Regions from separate parts of the Pseudarthrobacter arbutini genome, predicted to be linked through region 1. Evidence: riboswitches for the same ligand, from Rfam matches in the RefSeq annotation. Region 1 holds a riboswitch; the other holds the start of a gene.
The links. A riboswitch is a leader RNA that binds a small molecule or an ion and turns the genes downstream of it on or off. The one in region 1 is predicted to bind glycine.
Positions count from the first base shown of each region.

Region 2: linked by a shared signal. The riboswitch ahead of gcvP (aminomethyl-transferring glycine dehydrogenase) and the one ahead of gcvP (aminomethyl-transferring glycine dehydrogenase) in region 1 are both predicted to bind glycine.

Region 1 covers NZ_JBTNDQ010000006.1:126,285-138,036, reverse strand. The annotation lists gene ACX80V_RS08755 (SDR family NAD(P)-dependent oxidoreductase) at 1-110, shown strand, start outside; gene ACX80V_RS08750 (ABC transporter substrate-binding protein) at 385-1,176, shown strand; gene ACX80V_RS08745 (amino acid ABC transporter permease) at 1,173-2,138, shown strand; gene ACX80V_RS08740 (amino acid ABC transporter ATP-binding protein) at 2,156-2,923, shown strand; gene ACX80V_RS08735 (DsbA family protein) at 3,127-3,795, shown strand; gene ACX80V_RS08730 (ATP-dependent Clp protease ATP-binding subunit) at 4,032-6,527, opposite strand; glycine riboswitch at 7,038-7,135, shown strand; gene gcvP (aminomethyl-transferring glycine dehydrogenase) at 7,297-10,149, shown strand; gene gcvT (glycine cleavage system aminomethyltransferase GcvT) at 10,193-11,305, shown strand; gene gcvH (glycine cleavage system protein GcvH) at 11,574-11,752, shown strand, end outside.
Region 2 covers NZ_JBTNDQ010000016.1:1,980-13,731, reverse strand. The annotation lists partial or broken gene gcvP (aminomethyl-transferring glycine dehydrogenase) at 1-1,924, opposite strand, end outside; glycine riboswitch at 2,109-2,206, opposite strand; gene ACX80V_RS17255 (TetR/AcrR family transcriptional regulator) at 2,302-2,841, opposite strand; gene ACX80V_RS17250 (MFS transporter) at 2,909-4,495, shown strand; gene ACX80V_RS17245 (Dps family protein) at 4,593-5,072, opposite strand; gene ACX80V_RS17240 (nitrilase-related carbon-nitrogen hydrolase) at 5,285-6,397, shown strand; gene ACX80V_RS17235 (agmatine deiminase family protein) at 6,394-7,419, shown strand; gene ACX80V_RS17230 (APC family permease) at 7,432-8,994, shown strand; gene ACX80V_RS17225 (AMIN-like domain-containing (lipo)protein) at 9,110-9,658, opposite strand; gene ACX80V_RS17220 (DUF4193 domain-containing protein) at 9,895-10,197, opposite strand; gene ACX80V_RS17215 (glycosyltransferase family 2 protein) at 10,437-11,531, shown strand; gene ACX80V_RS17210 (hypothetical protein) at 11,535-11,705, shown strand; gene ACX80V_RS17205 (glycosyl hydrolase) at 11,714-11,752, opposite strand, start outside.

The DNA of each region.
Region 1 (11,752 bases):
ACCGCAAATTCCCGGGATTCACCCATGTGAAGGATCTCGGAGCCGCTTCGGCCGCCCTGTTCAGCAGGTCCGCTGCCGAAGTCAACGGTTCCCGCCTACCCCTGGTCTGATCTTTCACCTATCCCGACCGGGAAGCAGGCAGGGAGATCGACCAAGCGCCAGTACAGGCGCGCCCGCACGCCGACCTGCGTGCAGGCAGTCAGAAAACAATCCCATTCATGGGCCACACCAACCAAGAGGTAAACAATGTCGTTTTCTCCGTCCAAGAGGACAAAGGCACTGGCGAGTCTCGCCATCGGCCTTCTTTCTCTGACCGGTTGCACCAATGCATCACAGACCTCGGGGGGAGCTGCCCCGGGTTCCACTGGCTTTGATCCCGCCTCTGTGGCCAGGGACGATGCCCTCGCCGCGAGCGTCCCTGAGGCCATCAGGAGCAAGGGCACCCTCACGGTGGGTGCCGACACAACGTACGCACCTGCCGAATCCCTGGGCGGCGCCGATGGCCAGACGCCGGTGGGCTACAACGTGGATTTCGCCAAGGCCATCGGTGCGACCCTCGGCCTGAAGGTCAGGGTCCAGACGTCGGAATTCACGGGAATCCTGCCCGCTCTCGGTGCCAAGTACGATCTGGGAATCTCCTCCTTCACAATCAACGCGGAGCGTCTGAAGGCCGTCAACATGGTCAGCTACTTCAATGCCGGCACGTTGTGGGCCGTCCAGAAGGGCAACCCGAAGAATTTCAGCGTCGATGACATCTGCGGCAAAACCGTGGGGGTGCAGACCGGCACCACCCAAGAGGACCCCGACGTCTCCGGCCGGTCCAAGGCATGCACGGATGCCGGAAAACCGGGCGTCAATGTCGTCACTTTGAAAACGCAGACAGATGTGACCACCCGTCTGGTGAACGGCAGCATCGACGCCATGGCCGCCGATTCCCCCATCATCGGCTATGCCCTCTCGCAGACCGGCGGCAAGCTGGAGGCCCTGGGCGATGTTTATGCTGCGGCGCCGCAAGGTATCGCGGTCGCCAAGAGCGACGCCGCCCTGTCCGAGCTCATGAAAAACGTCATGAACAAACTCATCAGCGACGGGACCTACGGGAAAATCCTGGACACCTGGAGCAACACCAAGGGCGCGGTCACGAAGTCTGAAGTGAACCCGGCGGTAGGCAATTGAGCACGCTCGCACCCACCGATACCAGCGACCGCAGGACCGGTGCCGCGCACCGGAAACCGGAACTGATCGACGCCGTTCCGGTCCGCCATCCCGGCCGCTGGGCTGGCGCCCTCCTCATCCTGCTGTTCGCCGCGCTGCTGGGCCAGAGCTTGGTCACCAATACCAATTTCCGCTGGGACATCGTCGGCACCTATTTCATGGACGTGCTCGTCATCCAGGGCATCGGCTGGACGTTGCTGCTGACCGTCCTCTCGATGGCGATCGCCATCATGCTGGCCATTCTCCTGGCCTTCATGCGCCAGTCGGACAATCCTCTGTTCCGCGGCGTGAGCTGGACCTGGGTCTGGTTCTTCCGCGGCACACCGGTCTACACCCAGCTGGTGTTCTGGGGCCTCATTTCCGTTCTTTATCCCAAGATCGCCCTGGGGATTCCATTCGGACCGGAACTGTTCAGCTTCAGCACCCAGGACGTGATCACCGCCTTCATGGCAGCAATCCTGGGACTGGGGCTGAACGAGTCAGCCTATCTGGCCGAAATTTTCCGCGCCGGCCTGAAGTCCGTCGACTCCGGCCAGATGGAAGCCGCCGAGGCCCTGGGGATGCGCAAGTCCAAAATCATGTGGCGGATCATTCTGCCCCAGGCCATGCGCGTCATCGTGCCACCCACCGGCAATGAGACCATCGGGATGCTCAAGACCACCTCGCTGGTGCTCGCGGTGCCGTTCACCCTGGACCTGACATTCGCAACCAACGGCATCGCCAACCGCAGCTATCTGCCGATTCCGTTGCTGATCGTGGCCGCCCTCTGGTACCTCGTGATCACCAGCATCCTGATGGTGGGCCAGTACTACGTTGAGCGCCACTTCGGAAAGGGCGTGGACAACATCGTCCCTGCCCCGGTCAAGCCGACCCCTGCGGCCGCCGCAGCCAAAGCACCCAAAATAGAGGATGAGCTACCGTGACCATCACCAACGACCTCATGACGAAGGAGACCCTCGTCCGGATTGACGGGGTCCACAAGTACTTCGGAGAGCACCATGTGCTCCGCGGGATCGACATGACGGTCCGGCAGGGTGAGGTCTCCGTGCTGATCGGGCCGTCCGGGTCGGGGAAGTCCACGTTGCTGCGCTGCATCAACATGCTGGAAACCATCAGCGCCGGCCGGATCCACGTCCGCGAAGAACTGATCGGCTACCGCGAGACCCGCGGCCGCCTGCATGACCTGACCATCAAAGAGATCGCCGCCCAGCGCAGGGAGATCGGCATGGTCTTCCAGCGCTTCAACCTCTTCCCGCACCGGACGGCGCTGCAGAACATCATCGAGGCGCCCACCCAGGTCAAGCGGCAATCCAAGGTGAAGGCCAGATCACGCGCGATGGAGCTACTGGACCGTGTCGGTCTCGGCAACCACGCCAACCACTATCCCGCGCAGCTCTCGGGCGGCCAGCAGCAGCGCGTGGCCATTGCCCGTGCACTGGCCATGGAACCGGAACTGATGCTCTTCGACGAGCCGACCTCGGCCCTGGACCCGGAACTCGTGGGCGAAGTGCTCAGCGTGATGAAGGACCTGGCCAAGTCCGGCATGACCATGATCGTGGTGACCCACGAGATCGGCTTCGCGCGCGAGGTCGGAGACACCCTGACGTTCATGGACGGCGGCGTCGTCGTCGAAAGCGGCAACCCGCGCGACATCATCGCCAACCCGCAGCAGGCCCGCACCCAGGAGTTCCTCTCCAAAGTTCTCTGACGGCTCAGCCCAGGCGGTCCGGGCGTGATGTGCGAAGCGGATCATGCCCGGACCGGCATTGGTGTCTACGGCCGGGTCACTCGAGCCACGCCTCGGCGACGCGTCGCGCGAATCGGAGTAGCCGCAGGTCAAAGACTCCGGCGCGGTGGCGCGCTGGCTATGATCGAGGTACTAGGTTCTGAGCTGAGGGGGAACACTGGCCGATGAGTGCCGTTACTGTCGCGCGCAACGTCCGCGTCGCTATCTGGACTGTCATGGCGGTCCTTGTGGCTGGGGGTGTGATCTGGTTCGCCGTGTTTACCGCAAACAAACCTGCCACGCCCGCGCCGCCGGCGTCCGCTGATTCCCAGGTGGCGAGGGAAGACAGTCACCGGCTCACCAGCCCGCCGGCCGAAAAAGCCCAGCTGGTCGAGTTTCTGGACTTCGAATGCGAGGCCTGCCGCGCCGCCGAGCCCTTGGTGGCGGAGCTGAAGGAGGAGTACGGGGACAGGATCACGTTCACCCACCGCTACTTCCCCCTGCCCGGACACCTGAACTCCGGCACCGCAGCGCTCGCTGTCGAAGCCGCCGCGCGCCAGGGGCACTACGAAGCCATGGTGACGAAGCTGTTCGCGACCCAGCCGGAGTGGGGCGGAAAGCAGGACTCCCAGGCCGCCCTCTTCCGGACGTACGCCGAAGGGCTCGGCCTCGACATGGCCCGGTTCGATCAGGACGTTACGGCCGAGGACGCCAAGGAACGGATCCGCCGGGACATTGCGGACGGCAAAACCCTCGGCGTCACCGGCACCCCGACGTTCTTCCTCAACGGCGAAAAACTCACGCTGAACACCGAAGCCCAGTTCCGGCAGCTGCTCGACGACGCCGTCAAGTAGCGCCGTCACGTAGCGGCCCCGAGGTGGCGCCGGGCCTACGCCCGCAGCTCCCGGTCAATCCGTTCCATGCGGGCCCGCACCAACTGGAAACGCGCGTTCCCAGGTCCGGTCAATCGTGCCGAAGATTTTGGGAGTTGCAAGCCAGCCAATACCGGCCGCCAGGCGACCGGTGATTCTCCGGGCCGTGACACCGGACTTCAGCCCGCCTCGACGGTAGTCAGACGTGGTTTTCCTGGTTAGCTCGCGGCCGGCAGTGCGTCCGGGATCCGGGGTTTCGTGTTTCCTGCGAAGGTGAACTGCGCGTCCTCGCCCTCGCCATCCACGTCCACCACAACGATGTCGCCCGGGTGGAGCTCTCCGAAGAGGATCTTTTCGGAGAGCTGGTCCTCGATCTCGCGCTGGATGGTGCGGCGTAGCGGCCGGGCACCCATGGCCGGGTCATACCCGCGGGTTGCCAGGAGCACCTTGGCTGCGGTGGTGAGCTCGATACCCATGTCCTTGTCTGCCAGGCGCTGCTCCAGGCGGCCGATCATCAGGTTCACGATCTGGATGATCTCCTCCTGGGTCAGCTGGGGGAACACGATGACGTCGTCAACACGGTTCAGGAACTCGGGGCGGAAGTGCTGCTTGAGCTCCTCCGTGACCCGGGCGCGCATCCGGTTGTAGCCGGTCTGCGTGTCCGTGCCCGACTGGAAGCCGGTGGTGACGCTCTTGGAGATGTCCCGCGTGCCCAGGTTGGTGGTCATGATGATCACCGTGTTCTTGAAGTCCACCACCCGGCCATGGCTATCGGTCAGGCGGCCGTCTTCCAGGATCTGCAGGAGTGAGTTGAACAGGTCCGTGTGCGCCTTCTCCACCTCGTCGAAGAGGACCACGGAGAACGGACGACGCCGGACCTTCTCGGTCAGCTGGCCGCCTTCGTCGTAACCGACGTAGCCCGGAGGGGCACCGAATAGCCGCGACACTGTGTGCTTCTCCGAGTACTCGGACATGTCCAGGGTGATCAGTGCGTCGTCCTCGCCGAACAGGAATTCGGCCAGAGCCTTGGCGAGTTCGGTCTTGCCGACGCCCGTGGGGCCGGCGAAGATGAACGAACCGCCGGGACGCTTCGGGTCCTTCAGGCCTGCACGGGTACGGCGGATGGCCCGCGAAACCGACCTAATCGCCTCATCCTGGCCCACCACGCGCTGGTGCAGCTCGTCTTCCATCCTAAGCAGACGGCTGGACTCCTCCTCGGTCAGCTTGAACACCGGAATACCGGTGGCATTCGCCAGCACCTCCGCGATCAGATCCTCATCCACCTCGGAGATATCGTCCATGCCGCCGGTCTTCCAGTGGCGTTCCTTCTCTCGACGCTGCGCGACGAGCTTCTGCTCCTGGTCGCGCAGCGAAGCGGCACCCGCGTAGTCCTCCGCATCCAACGCGGACTCCTTCTCCATCTTCAGCTTGGCGATCCGCTCATCCATGGCCTTCAGCTCCGGGGGAGCGCTCATCCGGCGGATGCGCAGCCGGGCACCGGCCTCATCGATCAGGTCGATCGCCTTGTCCGGCAGGAAGCGGTCCGAGATGTAACGTTCCGAAAGGTTCGCCGCGGCGACCAGCGCGCCGTCGGTGATGGTGACCCGGTGGTGCGCCTCGTACCGGTCACGCAGGCCCTTGAGGATCTCGATCGCGTCGGCCACGGAGGGTTCCTGAACCTGGATCGGCTGGAAGCGGCGCTCAAGCGCGGCATCCTTCTCGATGTGCTTGCGGTAGTCATCCAGCGTCGTGGCACCAATGGTCTGCAGCTCGCCCCGGGCCAGCAACGGCTTCAGGATCGAAGCCGCATCGATCGCACCCTCGGCCGCACCGGCACCGACAAGGGTGTGGATCTCATCAATGAACAAAAGAATATCCCCGCGGGTGCGGATCTCCTTCAGGACCTTCTTCAGCCGCTCCTCGAAGTCACCGCGATACCGGGAACCGGCCACCACGGAGCCCAGGTCCAGGGTGTACAGCTGCTTGTCCTTGAGGGTTTCCGGCACGTCGCCGCGGACGATGGCCTGGGCGAGGCCTTCGACGACGGCGGTCTTGCCGACGCCGGGCTCACCGATCAGGACAGGGTTGTTCTTGGTACGCCGCGACAGGACCTGCATAACGCGTTCCATCTCGGATTCGCGCCCGATCACGGGATCCAGCTTGTTCTCCCGCGCAGCCTGCGTCAGGTTGCGGCCGAACTGGTCCAGCACCACGGAACCGGCAGGAGTACCTTCCGGCTGGCCCGGGCCTAGGTCTGCGCCGGTGGTCTCCTTGCCCTGGTAACCCGAGAGGAGCTGGATGACCTGCTGGCGGACCCTGTCCGGGTCCGCGCCGAGCTTGACGAGCACCTGCGCGGCAACACCCTCACCCTCGCGGACGAGACCGAGCAGGATGTGCTCGGTGCCGATATAGTTGTGGCCCAACTGCAGGGCCTCGCGCAGGGCCAGCTCCAGCACCTTCTTGGCGCGCGGGGTGAAGGGGATGTGGCCGGATGGGGACTGCTGGCCCGGGCCGAGGATCTCCTGCACCTGCTCGCGCACGCCGTCGAGCGAAATGCCCAAGGACTCAAGAGCTTTGGCGGCAACGCCCTCACCTTCATGGATCAGACCCAAGAGGATGTGTTCGGTACCAATGTAATTGTGGTTCAGCGTGCGTGCCTCTTCCTGGGCAAGCACAACTACGCGACGGGCACGGTCCGTAAATCGCTCAAACATTTCGCCACACTCCTGGCTGCCGCCTACTTTGATGCTACGTCGCCGCAAGCCCTCATGGGGTGTTCGTCGAGACGCAAGATAAAGAGAGCCGGGTTCCCGTGACTTTCCCATGTAAGCGGCAGGGTTTTCGCACCGCTATCCGCCACGTCACCGCGTGTCACCGTGTGGGCGCAGAGGCACCCGCAGTCGCCGAGCGGAAAATCGATGCGCATTACGATGCGCATTATCTGCAAACCTGCGGGACCGACTCCGTCTACGGCGCCAGGTGCCAACGCTGGGGCGGAATGGGCGGGCATCAACCAATGGTGAGCGTCCTCGGCGGAACCGCCGTCCACGTGGCACTGGCCTCCACCTCCCCGCGTGGCTTTGACCGGCCCCGACTACATACGGCGGCGGCCGGGCGCGGAGAAAATCACCGAATAGTGACGCCGGAGCCAGCGGACATCTTGCACGCGGCCCAAAGTCCGACTAACCTGTGAGACGTGTCACGGACAAAGTGGCACATGCTTTTGATCTGCGGCGGGAGAGTCCTGCCGGTACGTTCAGCAGGCGCCGTAGGAGCAAATCCTCTCCGGGAATCTCTCAGGCCCACGTACCGCCGCGGTTAGGCAACTCTGGAAAGTAGTCCGGCAACGGGCTCACCGACGGTGCAAGCGTCACCCTGCGGCAAGCAGGTGGGTGCGGAAACTCTCAGGTCCAATACAGAGCGGGGAGGAACCCGAATCAATGTGGCGTACCCAGCGCGCCACCTGAATTATGGAGTTCCTTCATGACCATCCAGTCGTCCCCCTCCACCTTTGCCGATCGGCATATTGGTGCGCGCCGCCAGGCCGATATCGACGCCATGCTCAAGGCCGTTGGCTATGACAGCGTTGACGGCCTCGTGGACGTTGCCGTCCCCGACTCCATCCGCCAGGCCAAGCCGCTGGCCCTCAAGGACGCCCTCAGTGAGGTTGAGGTCCTTGCCGAGCTGCGTAAGCTCGCCTCCAAGAACAAGACCGCTGTGCAGATGATCGGCCAGGGCTACTACGACACCGTGACCCCGGCTGTGATCCGCCGGAACATCCTGGAAGCCCCGGCCTGGTACACCGCCTACACCCCGTACCAGCCCGAGATTTCCCAGGGCCGGCTCGAGGCGCTCCTGAACTTCCAGACCATGGTCCAGGACCTCGTCGGACTTCCGATCGCGAACGCGTCGCTGCTGGATGAAGCCACCGCGGTGGCCGAGGCCGTGCTGATGATGCGCCGCGCGAACAAGAACAAGGCAGCCCATGACGGCAAGACCGTTCTGGATGCTGACTGTCTGCCGCAGACCATCGCGATCGTGAAGGGCCGCGCCGAGGCCCTCGGGTTCGAGGTGGAGGTCGCTGACCTTTCCCAGGGCCTGCCCGACGGCGTTATCAACGGTGTTGTCCTGCAGCAGCCGGGCGTGTCGGGCCGGGTCTTCAACCACACCGACGTGATCGCCGCCGCCAAGGAGCGCGGCGCCCTCGTCACGGTCGCCGCCGACCTGCTGGCGCTGACGCTGATCACCCCTCCGGGGGAGCAGGGTGCGGACATCGCCGTCGGCTCGACCCAGCGTTTTGGTGTGCCGTTGTTCTTCGGCGGCCCGCACGCGGCGTACATGGCGGTGGCGAAGGGCCTGGAGCGGTCCATGCCGGGCCGCCTGGTCGGGGTGTCCAAGGACGACGCCGGTGTCCCCGCGTACCGTCTGGCGCTGCAGACCCGTGAGCAGCACATCCGCCGCGAGAAGGCCACGTCCAACATCTGCACCGCGCAGGCACTGCTGGCCATCGTCTCCTCGTTCTACGCCGTTTACCACGGCCCGGACGGCCTCAAAGCAATCGCCGAGCGCGTCCACCACAACGCCCGCACCCTGGCCACCACGCTGAAGGTCGCCGGCCGCGAACTGGTCACCGAGACCTTCTTCGACACCGTCACCGTCCGCGTCCCGGGCAAGGCCGCCAAGGTCATCGCCGCCGCCGAAGCACGCGGCATCAACCTGCGCCACATCGACGAGGACACCATCGGCGTCTCAGCCGATGAAACCACGACGACGGATGTCCTCTCCGCCATCGCCGTCGCCTTCGGCGCCGGTCCGGTTGTGGACGCGAAGGGCTTTGAACTGCCCGACTCGGTGCTCCGCACCTCCGAGTACCTGCAGCACCCCGTGTTCAACACGCACCGTTCCGAAACCCAGCTGCTGCGCTACATCCGCCGGCTGAGTGACCGCGACCTCGCCTTGGACCGCACCATGATCCCGCTGGGTTCGTGCACGATGAAGCTGAACGCCACGGCCGAGATGGAAGCCATTTCCTGGCCGGAGTTCGCCTCGATCCACCCGTTCGCCCCGGATTCCCAGACCGTGGGCTGGCGCGAACTCATCACCGATCTCGAAGACCAGCTGACCGAGATCACGGGCTACGACCAGGTCTCGCTCCAGCCGAACGCCGGGTCCCAGGGCGAGCTCGCCGGCCTGCTGGCGATCCGCGGTTACCACCTGTCCCGTGGGGATGCCCAGCGCACCGTCTGCCTGATCCCGGCCTCGGCGCACGGCACCAACGCCGCCTCCGCCGTCCTGGCGGGCATGAAGGTCGTTGTGGTCGCCACCGCGGCGGACGGCAGCATCGACCACGCGGACCTGAACGCCAAGATCGAGGCCAACAAGGACGTCCTCTCGGCCATCATGATCACCTACCCCTCAACCCACGGGGTCTACGACGCCGACGTGACCGAAATCTGCGACGCCGTGCACGCGGCCGGCGGCCAGGTCTACGTGGATGGCGCCAACCTCAACGCCCTTGTGGGCCTCGCGCAGCCGGGTAAGTTCGGCGGCGATGTCTCGCACCTGAACCTGCACAAGACGTTCTGCATCCCGCACGGCGGCGGCGGACCCGGCGTTGGCCCGGTCGCAGCCAAGGCCCACCTGGCACCGTTTATGCCCGGTGACGCCAACAAGGCAGCCCACGAAGCGGGCCACGGCGTGGCCATCAGCGCATCCAACTACGGCTCCGCCGGCGTCCTGCCCATCTCGTGGGCCTACGTGAAGCTCATGGGTGCCGAGGGCCTGACCGAGGCCACGAAGTCGGCGCTTCTGGCGGCGAACTACGTGGCGGCCCGCCTGAACGAGTACTTCCCGGTCCTCTACACCGGTGAAGGCGGACTCGTGGCGCACGAGTGCATCCTGGACCTCCGTGACCTGACGGCGAAGACCGGCGTCACCGCGGAAGATGTGGCCAAGCGCCTCATCGACTACGGTTTCCACGCCCCCACCCTCGCGTTCCCGGTTGCGGGCACGCTGATGGTGGAGCCCACCGAGTCCGAGGACCTGGTGGAGATCGACCGGTTCATCGACGCCATGATCACCATCCGGAAGGAAATCGACCAGGTGGCCAACGGCGACTTCAGCGTGGAGAACAGCCCGCTGCGCCACGCACCCCACACCGCGTCCGCCGTCGTATCCTCCGACTGGACCCGTCAGTACCCGCGTGAGCAGGCCGCCTTCCCGGTCCACCACCTCAAGCAGGACAAGTACTTCCCGCCCGTAGGCCGCATCGACGGCGCAGGCGGAGATCGCAACCTGATCTGCTCCTGCCCGCCCATCGAAGAATTCGCGAACTGATCTCGACAGGCTCGATCTCCTTTAGGTATGAAAGGCTTTCACAATGACTGAGAACTACACCGCTCTCTACGAAGAGCACAAGAAACTCAGCGCTTCCTTCACCGACTTCGGTGGCTGGCAGATGCCGCTCAAGTACAGCTCCGAGCTGGCCGAACACCACGCGGTGCGCAACGCTGCCGGACTGTTCGACCTCTCCCACATGGGCGAAGTCTGGGTCTCCGGCCTGGAAGCCGGCGCGTTCCTTGACTACGCGCTGGTGGGCAAGCTCTCGGCCATCGCGGACGGGAAGGCCAAGTACTCGCTCATCTGCAACGCCGACGGCGGCATCATCGATGACCTCATCGTGTACCGCTTCGGCGACGAGAAGTACCTTGTGGTCCCCAACGCGGGCAACGCCCCCACCGTCGCCGTCGCCCTGGCCGAACGCGCCGTGGCCTTCAACGTGAAGGTGGAGGACGCCTCCGCCATCACCTCGCTGATCGCGGTCCAGGGTCCCAAGGCCGAGGCCATCCTGCTCAAGCTGACCCCAGAGGCCCAGCACGCGCTGGTCACGGACCTGAAGTACTACGCGTTCAACGAGCTGACCGTGGCCGGCCACGACGTCATCCTGGCGCGCACCGGCTACACCGGCGAGGACGGCTTCGAGCTCTTCGTAGCGAACGACGGCGCCGCCTCCCTGTGGGCGTCCGTCGCCGAAGCAGGGGCTGAGTTCGGCATCGTTCCGTGCGGCCTCGCCTCACGCGATTCGCTCCGCCTTGAAGCCGGCATGCCGCTCTACGGCAACGAGCTTTCCCTCGAACGGTCACCGTTCGACGCCGGCCTGGGTGGCGTTGTGGCGCTCAAGAGCAAGGAAGGCGACTTCGTGGGCCGCTCCGCCCTCGAAGCTGCCAAGGAAGCCGGATCAAAGCGTAAGCTTGTGGGCTTGAAGGGACTCGGACGTCGCGCCGGCCGCGGGCACTACCCGGTGCTCAAGGACGGCGCCGTGGTTGGCGAAGTCACCTCCGGCCAGCCCAGCCCCACCCTTGGCTACCCGGTCGCGATGGCCTATGTCGACGTCGAGCACGCCGAGATTGGCACCGCCCTGGACATCGACCTGCGCGGCAAGGCAGAGCCTTTCGAGGTTGTCGCCCTGCCGTTCTACAAGCGCCAAAAATAGGGTGCTACGGGTTCCGTTGCGGCTGACATCCTCTGCGTGCTGCTCCTTCGTCGCTTTGACGCACGCTGCCGGATGCCACCCACAACGGAACCTCCCCGGGGGTTGGCGTTGACCGTCCCCCTAGGTGCTTAGGAAGTGCCGCCTACCCTGGCGGTGAGCGGATTCCGGAAGCGTGCGTCAGAGGCGAGGAACGAGCCAGCACGCGGAGGAATTCGGTCACCAGCCTCCCAACCCGACCACAACTGACTTCGAAACTTAAGGAACACAAATGGCTAAGGTTGCCGCTGAACTGAAGTACTCCGCCGAGCACGAGTGGATCGCCTTTGATGGCTCTGGTCCGTCCGTTGTTGGCGTGTCCGCTGTTGCCGCTGAGGCGCTGGGCGACATCGTCTACGTGGACCTGCCCGAGGTTGGCTCCACGGTCACCGCGGGGGAGACCTGCGGCGA
Region 2 (11,752 bases), on a different contig from region 1:
CCTTGTTCGCCTCTATCTTGGCGTAGAGGTCAGCGTGGTCGATGCTGCCGTCCGCGGCGGTGGCAACCACAACGACCTTCATGCCCGCCAGGACGGCGGAGGCGGCGTTGGTGCCGTGCGCCGAGGCCGGGATCAGGCAGACGGTGCGCTGGGCATCCCCACGGGACAGGTGGTAGCCGCGGATGGCCAGCAGGCCGGCGAGCTCGCCCTGGGACCCGGCGTTCGGCTGCAGCGAGACTTGGTCGTACCCGGTGATTTCCGCGAGGTCAGCTTCCAGCCCGCCGATGAGTTCGCGCCAGCCCACGGTCTGGGAATCCGGGGCGAACGGGTGGATGGAGGCGAACTCCGGCCAGGAAATGGCTTCCATCTCGGCCGTGGCGTTCAGCTTCATGGTGCAGGAACCCAGCGGGATCATGGTGCGGTCCAGGGCGAGGTCGCGGTCGCTCAGCCTGCGGATGTAGCGCAGCAGCTGGGTTTCGGAACGGTGCGTGTTGAACACCGGGTGCTGCAGGTAACCGGAGGAACGCTCGACGGCGGCATCCAGCGCGAACTCAGTGTCAGTGCCGGCGGCCGCGTCCACCGCCGCAGCACCAAAGGCTTCCAGAACCCCGGCAACGATGGCCTGGGTGGTGGTTTCATCGGCGGAAACGCCGACGGTGTCGCCGTCGATGTGGCGCAGGTTGATGCCCTTGGCCTCCGCTGCGGCAACAATGGCCGCAGACTTGCCCGGCACGGAAACCGTGACGGTATCAAAGAAGCTTGTGTGCAGGACGTCCAGGCCGGCCGACTTCAAGGACGCGGCGATGGTTGCAGCGTGGCTGTGGGTGGTCTCGGCGATTGCTTTGAGGCCGTCCGGGCCGTGGTAGACGGCGTAGAAGGAGGAGACGATGGCCAGCAGTGCCTGCGCGGTGCAGATGTTGGACGTGGCCTTCTCGCGGCGGATGTGCTGCTCACGGGTCTGCAGCGCCAGACGGTACGCGGGGGTCCCGGCGTCGTCCTTGGACACCCCGACGAGGCGGCCCGGCATGGACCGCTCCAGGCCCTTCGCCACCGCCATGTACGCCGCGTGCGGGCCGCCGAAGAACAGCGGCACACCGAAACGCTGGGTGGAGCCGACGGCAATGTCCGCGCCTTGTTCCCCGGGAGGGGTGATCAGCGTCAGCGCCAGCAGGTCGGCGGCGACCGTGACGAGGGCGCCGCGCTCCTTGGCGGCGGCGATCACTGCGGCGTGGTTGAAGACCCGGCCGGAGACGCCCGGCTGCTGCAGGACGATCCCGTTGATGACGCCGTCGGGCAGGCCCTGGGACAGGTCAGCGACCTCCACCTCAAACCCCAGGGCCTCGGCGCGGCCCTTCACGATCGCGATGGTCTGCGGCAGACAGTCAGCATCCAGAACGGTCTTGCCGTCATGGGCTTCCTTGTTCTTGTTTGCCCGGCGCATCATCAGCACGGCCTCGGCCACCGCGGTGGCTTCATCCAGCAGCGACGCGTTCGCGATCGGCAGGCCCACCAGATCCTGGACCATGGTCTGGAAGTTCAGCAAAGCCTCAAGCCGGCCCTGCGAAATCTCGGGCTGGTACGGCGTGTAGGCCGTGTACCAGGCCGGGGCTTCGAGGATGTTCCGGCGGATCACAGCCGGGGTCACGGTGTCGTAGTAGCCCTGGCCGATCATCTGCACGGCCGTCTTGTTCTTCGCCGCGAGCTTCCGCAGCTCGGCAAGGACCTCAACCTCACTCAGGGCGTCCTTGAGGCGGAGTGCCACATCTTGCCGGATGCCGTTGGGGACGGCCGTATCCACCAGCGCGTCCACAGTGCCGTAGCCGACGGCCTTGAGCATGGAGTCGATATCGGCCTGGCGGCGGGCACCAATATGCCGATCAACGAAAGTGGCCGAGGCCGAATTAACACTCACAAGGAACTCCATTACTAAGGCGGCGCAGGGTGCGCCACATCGACTCGGGTTCCTCCCCGCTCTGTGGGACCTGAGAGATTCCGCGCAGCCTGCTTCCGCTAGGCTGCGCTTGCACCGTCGGTGGGCACAGCGGTCCTGACATTCCGGAGTGATCCGGGACGCTTCAGGCGGACGGCCTGCCACTTTCCAGAGTTGCCTGGCCGCGGCGGTACGTGGGCCTGAGAGATTCCTGGGGAGGATTTGCTCCTACGGCGCCTGTTGTACCTACTAACAGAACTCTCCCGCCGCAGATCAAAGGCATATTCAGATTTTGTGGCGGCCGCAGATGGTCGCCACGCCGTCCAATTCTCCTACGCCCCGGGCCACCGGGCAAATGAGGTCGGCGGGGTTCAGTCCCGCAGCCGCTCCACGGCAGCGAGGAGCTCCTCAATGTCTCCATACCTGCCCCGGCCGTCCCCGGTGGTACCGCTTTCCCACATGGCGTTGAAATACAGTCCGTCCCCCATATACAGCACGGCTTTCGCCATGGCCGTGCCGACGTCGGCCGCGATCAGGTCCAGCCATTGCTGCTGGATGGCGGCAAAGCGGCGCCGGGCCTCTTCATGGGCCACTTCAGCCAGGCGCGTGGCGGCCACGAAGGATCGGTCCATGGGCGAGTCGGACCAGAGCGAGGAACGGATGAAGTAGGCCGCCGCACCTTCGGCCGCTGCGGCCATCAGCGCGAGGTCCTCGACGGCCAATCGGTCCAGCCGCTCCAGCACCGCAGCGATCAGCGCTTCCTTGTTGGGGAAGTGATAGAGCAACCCGCCCTTGGACACACCTGCCCGCTTGGCCACTGCATCCAAAGTGGCAGCCCGCTCCCCCACATCGATCAGGAGTTCTTCAAAAGCGTCGAGGACTGCGTCGCGTGCGACGGGATTTCTGGCCATGGCTTCAATCATGCACGCTCCGGGTCGCGTTTCTTAACTGTACCGTCTGGACGGTATAGTTATCGGCATGACGTTGTCCGCACAGTCCAACCAGAACACCCGAAGCACATCCACCACGGCTGCCGATTTCAGGCCGTCAGGGCCCGCCAAGGCGCCCTGGCGCGATTGGCTCGCGCTGGCCCTGCTGATGTTTCCGGTGCTCCTGGTTGCGGTGGACAACACTGCGTTGACGTTCGCGCTTCCGGCCATCGCGAGCAGCCTGGAGACAACCGGAGTCCAGCTGCTGTGGATTGTGGACGCCTATCCCCTGGTGCTTGCCGGATTGCTGGTCGCCATGGGCAGCCTGGGCGACCGGATCGGGCGCCGCCGGCTGCTGCTGACCGGCAGTGTTGGCTTCGCCGCGGTATCAGCAGCAACAGCCTTTGCTCCCAGCGCGGAGTGGCTGATAGCGGGGCGGGCCATGCTGGGGTTCTTCGGGGCCATGTTGATGCCCTCAACCCTGTCCCTGATCCGCAACATTTTTCCGGACCCAAACCGGCGTCGGCTAGCCGTTGCCATCTGGGCTGCCGGCTTCTCCGGCGGCGCCGCCCTGGGTCCCATCTTCGGCGGGTGGCTGGTGGAGCAGTTCTGGTGGGGCGCCATCCTGCTGGTCGCCGTGCCCATCATGCTGCCCCTGCTGGCGTTCGGCCCTGCGTTCATCCCGGAATCAAAAGATCCGCGCCCGGGCCGGGTGGACGTGCCCAGCATCGCCCTGTCCCTGCTGGTGATGGTGCCCGTTGTGTATGGCATCAAGGAGCTGGCGACCGATGGTGTCGGGGCCGCTCCCGTGGGTCTTGTTTCCTTTGGCCTGGCCATGGGCGTCGTCTTTGTCCGCCGCCAGCAGCGGCTGGCCAGCCCCCTGCTGGACATGTCCCTGTTCGGCAACCGGGTCTTCAGCACTGCCATCACGGCAAACGTGCTGGCCCTGTTCTCCTTCAACGGCTTCATCCTGTTCCTCGCCCAGCACCTGCAGCTCCTGGACGGAATGACGCCGTCGGCCGCCGGAATTGCCATGATCCCGGCCCTGGTGGCCACAGTGCTGGCCGGGCTGGCAGTGGTGCCGCTGGTCCGGAAGGTGCGTCCGGGCTTTGTGGTGGCGGGTGGCCTGGCCCTGAGCGCCACCGGCTACGGAATCGTGGTCTTCGGTGACCACGGCTCCGGCCCGGCCCTCCTGCTGGCCGCGCTGCTGATCCTCGCCCTGGGCGTGGGCACAGCGGAAACCATTTCCAATGACCTCATCCTGGGCTCCGTTCCAGCGGAGAAGTCAGGAGCGGCGGCCGCCATCTCCGAGACGGGCTATGAGGTGGGGTCCCTGCTGGGGACGGCGGTGCTGGGCTCCATCCTGACCGCTTCCTACCAGCGCAATCTCCGGCTTCCGGCCGGGGTGGAGGAAACGGCGTCGGGCACTGCAGTACACCAGGCGGGTGAAACTCTGGCGGGCGCCGTGGAGCTGGCCGCCGGCCTGCCTGCTCCGCTGGCCGAAGCGCTCCGCGGCGCAGCACGCCTGGCGTTTGATTCGGGCGTCCACACCACTGCGGCAATTGCGCTGGTACTGATGGCGAGCGCGTCAGTCCTTGCCGCCGTCGTACTCCGGAAAGTTCCGACGGCGGACTAGGCGCTCGTCTCCGGCCCGCCGGCGAGCGCACAAAAAACGCCCGGCGCAGGAAGTCCTTCCTGCGCCGGGCGCCTGTGGCCTCACTAGGGGCCGACTCTTACTTGGCGTCAGGGGCGGTGACGCTGGCGGAGGCCTTCATGGTCTCGGCGTTCACCATCCACGCGTACTGCTCCAGCTTGGCGATGAATTCATGGAGCAGGTCCGCGGTGGTGGGATCCTCTTCGTCCACTTCGTCATGGACCTTGCGCATGGTGCCCACGGCAGCCTCAAGCGCGGCAACGATCCGCTCGATGGCGTCCTTCGTGTTAATGAGGCCTTCGGGGAACTGCGCGAGGCTGGTGGACTTAGCCACGGTGGCACTGCGGCCGTCCGGCAGGGCATGCAGGGCGCGCATCCGCTCGGCCATATCGTCCGCGAACTGCCGGGCGGCATCCACGATTTCGTCCAGCTGCAGGTGAAGGTCCCGGAAGTTGGTCCCCACAATGTTCCAGTGGGCCTGCTTGCCCTGGATGTGCAGCTCGATCAGGTCCGCAAGTACGGCCTGCAGGTTATTGGTCAGGGTCGGTGAAGCTTTCATGAATCCTCCTCGATTGGTCCAGTAGTCCCGACGCTATCAGCCACGGGATCGATCGCGGCAGGCCGGAGGCGAATTTCTCAGTGAGCTTACTAATCTCACGGAGCGAGACAAAAGAATGGAATTCATTTAAACCATTGCGCGAAAGCCGTGCACCCTTCATACTAAATGAACGTCATTCATTTAGTGACGGTCGTCTCACTGGAAGTAAGCACATGATTGAAATTTCCTGCCTCGACTCACCCACGTCCCTGGCCCGGACAACGCCGTCCGTCCGCCCTGCCCTTCGGGTGGGCGTTGTGCAGCACCGCTGGCACGCAGACACTGCCGTCCTGCAGGCGGAACTCGATGAAGGAATCGGCCGCGCCGCCCGGCTCGGCGCGTCGGTGGTCTTCCTGCCCGAACTCACGCTTTCCCGCTACCCTGCAGACACCTGCCCCGAAAATGACACCACGCGCCCTGGAGCGGTGCGGCCCCGGCCGTCGGACATCGCTGAGGACCTGCTCACCGGACCCACCTTCCGGTTTGCTGCCGAGTCGGCCCGCCGCCACGGCGTGGCTGTCCATGCCTCGCTGTACCAGCAGGCACCGAACCCGGACGGCAGCGACGACGGCCTGGGGCTGAACACCGCCATCCTGGTGTCGTCCGAGGGCGAACTGCTCGCCCGCACGCACAAGCTCCACATCCCGGTCACCGCCGGCTACTACGAAGACAAGTTCTTCCGCCAGGGGCCGGCGGCCGCGGATGCCTACGAGGTCCACGCGCCGGCAGAACTGGGCGGCGCCCGGCTGGGCATGCCCACCTGCTGGGACGAATGGTTCCCGGAGGTGGCCCGGCTCTACTCCCTCGGCGGCGCAGAGATCCTGGTCTACCCCACCGCCATCGGTTCCGAACCGGACCACCCGGAATTCGACACCCAGCCGCTGTGGCAGCAGGTCATCGTGGGCAACGGCATCGCCAACGGGCTCTTTATGATCGCCCCCAACCGCTGGGGCAGTGAAGGAACGCTGAACTTCTACGGCTCCTCCTTCATCTCCGACCCCTACGGCCGCGTCCTGGTGCAGGCCCCGCGTGACGCCTCCGCAGTTCTGGTGGCAGACCTCGACCTGGACCAGCGGCGGGACTGGCTGACGCTCTTCCCCTTCCTGTCCACGCGCCGCCCCGATACCTACGGCCGGCTTACGGAACCCGTACGCCGTGACCAGCCGCTCGGCGGCGAAGAGGCTGGGATTTCGCTCCCCACCCGCCCCCTAACCTCGCAAGCTCGGTCAGGGAACCCTGCGGTCGTGGCCCCAGGCTCCATCAACCGTCAGGAAGTGACCGCATGAGCACGTGGCGCATGCCCGCCGAAACCGCTCCGCAGGAGCGGCTGTGGATGGCCTTTCCCACCGGCGGTTACACCCTGGGCGACACGGAGGAAGATGCCCACGCTGCCCGGTCCACCTGGGCAGCGGTGGCCAACGCCGCCGTCGAATTTGAGCCGGTCACCGTGGTGGTGGACCCCGACGACGTCGGTATCGCCGCCCGCTATCTGAACCGGAACGTCGAGGTACTTGCCGCCCCGCTCAACGATGCGTGGATGCGGGACATCGGCCCCACGTTCGTGCTGGACCAGGACGGGAGCCTCGGCGCCGTCGACTGGATCTTCAACGGCTGGGGCGCCCAGGACTGGGCGCGCTGGGACAAGGACGCGCTGATCGCCGGCGAAGTCTCGGGCCGATCCGGCGCCACGCACATCGTGTCCGCGCTGGTCAACGAAGGCGGCGGCATCCAGGTGGACGGCCAGGGAACCGTGCTGGTGACCGAAACCGTGCAGCTGGATCCGGGCCGCAACCCGGGACTCAGCCGGGCCGACGTCGAAGCCGAGCTCGCCCGGACCATCGGCGCCACGCAGGTGGTCTGGCTCCCGCGCGGACTGGCCCGCGACTCGGAACGGTTCGGGACGCGCGGTCATGTGGACATCGTGGCCGCCATCCCCTCCCCCGGCACACTGCTGGTGCATTCCCAGCAGGACCCCCGCCACCCGGACTTCCAGGTAAGCCGCGACATCATCGAGCACCTGCGCACCACGAGGGACGCGGCCGGACGGGAGTGGACCATCATCGAAGTCCCCGCCCCTGAAGTGCTCTGGGATGACGAAGGCTTTGTCGACTACAGCTACATCAACCACGTCGTGGTCAACGGCGGCGTCATCGCCTGTACCTTCGGGGACCCCAACGATGACAAGGCGCTGCAGATCCTGGCGGAGGCCTACCCCGGCCGGCGTGTGGTCGGCATTGACGCCCGTGAGCTCTTCGCCCGCGGCGGCGGCATCCACTGCATCACCCAACAGCAGCCTGCTGCCTCGTAGAAAGGGCCCACCATGATCCAAACCACCCGCACGAGCACCCCCGCAGGCCAGCCATCCGGGACCGACCCGGCCGGCTCGGCGCACGGCATCACCACAAAAGGACTGAAGGGCGGGCAGCTGGGCCTCCTCGCCGTCGTCGTTCTTGGCATTTCCACCATCGCACCGGCCTACACGCTGACCAGCGCCCTGGGCCCCACGGTTAATGAGGCGGGGCTCCAGTTGCCCGTCATTTTCCTGATCGGGTTCATCCCCATGATCCTGGTGTCACTCGCCTACCGGGAACTCAACGCCGATTCCCCGGACAGCGGCACCACGTTCACCTGGGTCACCAAAGCGTTTGGCCCCTGGGTGGGCTGGATGGGCGGCTGGGGACTGCTCGCCGCCAACATCATCGTCCTGTCCAACCTGGCGGGCGTGGCCGTGGACTTCTTCTATCTCTTCCTGTCACAGCTGACGGGTGCGCCTGAACTCGCGGACCTCGCGGCCAATAAGCCGTTGAACGTCCTGACATGCTTCGTGTTCGTGGCCCTCGCCGTGTGGGTGAGCTACCGCGGCCTGCACACCACCAAGCTGGTCCAGTACGGACTCGTCGGATTCCAGCTGCTGGTCCTGGGGCTTTTCGTGGGCATGGCGTTCGCGAACTGGTCCACGTCGGAAACGGCCATCCCGTTCAGCTGGGAGTGGTTCGACGTCACCAGGATCGAGACGTTCGGGCAGATCGCTGCCGGCATCTCACTGTCGATCTTTGTCTACTGGGGCTGGGACGTGTGCCTGACGGTGAATGAGGAAACCGCCAACGGCAAAAAGACCGCGGGCCTCGCCGGCACGCTCACCGCCGTCGTTGTCCTGGGGATCTACCTGCTGGTGACCATTTCCACCATGATGTTCGCCGGCGTCGGCGATACCGGGATTGGCCTGAACAACGCTGAGAACCACGAGAACCTCTTCACGGCGCTGGCCTCGCCGATCATGGGGCCGTTCGCCATCCTGATGTCGCTAGCGGTGCTGTCCAGTTCCGCCGCGTCCCTGCAGTCCACGTTCACGTCGCCGTCGCGCAGCCTGCTGGCCATGGCCCACTACGGTGCGCTGCCTGCGCCGTTCAGCCACATCAGCAAGCGTTTCTCGACGCCGGGCTTCGCAACAGTGGCGGCGGGCATCCTGTCCGCTGGGTTCTACGCGGTGATGCATGTGATCAGCGAAAACGTCCTGAACGACACCATCCTGGCCCTGGGCCTGATGATCTGCTTCTACTACGGCCTGACCGCCATCGCCTGCGCCTGGTACTTCCGGAACAGCGTGTTCAGCAGCGTCCGCAACTTCATGCTGCGGCTGCTCTGCCCGGTGCTGGGCGGTGTCGGCTTGTTTGTGGTTTTCCTGCAGACAGCCGTCGACAGCTGGGCGCCGGAGTTCGGCAGCGGCTCCGAGGTCTTCGGGGTTGGACTGGTCTTTGTCCTGGGCATCGGGATCCTGCTGCTTGGGGCCGTGCTCATGGTTGTCATGGCACGCCTCCGCCCGGGGTTCTTCCGCGGCGAAACCATCCGCCGGGACACGCCTGCGCTGGTAGTCCCCGAGTAGTTGCGCCACCCACAGCACACAGAACGGCGCCCTGCCCGGAAAGTCTCCGGAGCAGGGCGCCGTTCTTTGGTTTTCCTGATCTTGTCTCAACTGCAGTACAGCAGCGAACCGCGGGTCACCAGAAGTGCGCTACATCCACCACCATGCGCGATCCGGATCCGGGGCCGTCCAGGGTGAACACCCGGAACGGGAGCCGTGCACGGACGCCGAGGCCGATGCTTGTGTAGCCTTCAAAGCTGCCTGCGTAAGCCACCTGACGGAAGGTCTGGTATCCCGAAACGTTTGACAGTTCGGCGTTGTTCGCCGGGCTGTATGTCGCGTTGTAGTTGCTGTCGTGGGACGGTGCATTCACAGTGACCTGGAGGAACGCGCCACCCCGCATAGGGATTTCAAAACCTGAACCGTCCTGGACCACGGTCGGAACGTACTGAACCGTGTAGCCGGCAACAGGGCCGTTGAGATCAACCACCATCCGGTCGAAGCAGTAGTGCTGCCCCGTCCTGACGTTGGTGACGGATGCGGTGCTCATGGCCGGGTCTGATTCAGCCAGCGATCCCCATACGAGCCCGCAATACGATGTGGTTGCCGAGGCGGACCCCGGAGCCAGGAAACCCAATCCAACAGCCATCAAAATGACTGTCAGCCACGTATGAATCTTTTTCATTGTGGGCCACCCTTCGAGTGATTAGGTAGCTCAAGCGTAGGAGTCTCCAGGGCCACTCAAAAGGGTTGTTGCCGCTTCGGCACGGAACCGTTAATCGGCCTTGGTTCCGGTCACGCGGGCGTAATTCTGGAGCACTTTACGGGGCCATCGAAACGCTATTAACACCGTTTCTGCACCCTGCCGTTATGCATAATAACGACGCCGGCGCGCCTCACCGGAGTGCCGCCGTCGGCCGTTCAGCCTTCGCACTCGATGCAGTACTTCAGGCCGTTCTTTTCGCGTGCAACCTGGGACCGGTGCCGGACCAGGAAGCAGGATGAGCAGGTGAACTCATCGGACTGTTCGGGAACAACAATGACGGTCAACTCTTCGCCCGAGAGATCGGCTCCGGGAAGGTCGATGCCTTCGGCGGTGTCGGTCTCCTCGACGTCGATGACTGCGGTCTGGGCACTGCCGCTGCGGGATGCCTGCAGGGCCTCCAGCGACTCGGCAGAAGGCTCGTCGTCAGTCTTGCGTGGAGCGTCGTAATCGGTAGCCATGGCATGTTCACTTTCGTCGCTGCACGGCACCATTTCAGGCGCCTCAGTGAAGCAGTTTAGGTCATTATGCCGCTACTTGGGCAACAGTGTGGCCAACCAGACAGATTTCGTCGCTTCGCCCTCTGCAGACGAAGTCCTTGATGCAACCTTGACGGTATCCGGGGGCGAAATCTGAGAAGGCGCCTGCAGGATGGATTCGCAGGCCGCTGGGGTCTGCGAAACCACCCGAGGAGGCCGCCGTGGCTACCGCAGCTTCGGTGGGCCTGCACATAGTCGTGCTGGTGCCCGCTTACAACGAGGCCGGCTCAATCGGGGCAACCCTCGATGGCCTGATGCTCCAGTCCCGTCCCGCGGACCTCATCGTGGTCATCCCCAACGGCTGCACCGATTCAACGGCCTGGGAAGCGCGGAAGTACCCGGTGACCACCATGGAGCTTCCCCGATTGCAACACCGCAAATCCGAAGCCCTGAACCGGGCCTGGGCGAAGTACGCATTCGACGCCGACGTGGTGATCTGCCTCGACGCGGATACGGTCCTGCCCCCGAACGCCGTCGAAGCCTGGTCCCGGGAGTTCAGCGCGGAAACGGGCGCGCTCCTCGGTGGCTCGTCGTCGAAATTTACGATGCAGGACCCCGGATTTCTGAGTCGGCTGCAGAAGGCTGAGTTCGCCACGTGGACCGATACCGCCCTGAGGAGGGGCCGGACCAGCGTTCTGGCAGGAACCGGCTGCGCTATCAATAACGCCGTCCTCCGTCAGATCGCGGCCCGGGACGACCGGGAAGGGCCGTGGGTCTACACGTCACAGGTCGAGGACTTCGAACTGACGTACCGCATCCGGGAACTGGGCTTTGTCTGCCAGGTCTCCCCCGATGTCCGCGCCTACACCGACTCGATGAAGACACTCAAAGCACTGTGGGGCCAGCGGATGAAATGGCAGGTCGGCACCGTGGAAGACCTGCTGGACCTTGGAATCAACCGGCTGACCCTGCGGGACTGGGGCCAGCAGGCCATGGGTCTGCTGGGTGTGTTCCTGAAGCTGCTGTGGATCGCCGTCATTGCCCTCTCACTCTCATTGGGAGTGTTTCGCGTCGTCCTGTTCTGGTGGCTGGTGCCAATCCTGTTCGTGGCGCTGGACATCAAACGGGCCCTGCGGATTCCGCACCGCGACTGGAAGGACGTCCTGATGGCAGCCACGTTTTTCCCGCAGGAATTGTTTATGTGGCTGCGGTCCGGGTGGTTTCTGGCCTCCTGGTGCGCTGTCTTGACGGCAAAGATCACCCGGCGGCGGATAGACCGCTGGGAAGCGCAATACACAGCAGAGGAAATCAACTAACAAATGTACGGAATGAACGCCGCCCTACCCGCTTCCGGAGCCGCTCTGGGCGCTACCGGACTGGCCTACACCGGCCTGGACGTCATGGCCGCCCTACTGACCGCGCTTGGCGTGATGCTCATTGGTGTTGCCCTGCTGGGGCTGGTCCGCCGGGACAACAAGGCGCGTCCCTGAAGACCGTGTCAGGGAGTCCGGCGCGCCTGCAATGCGGACTTGAATGC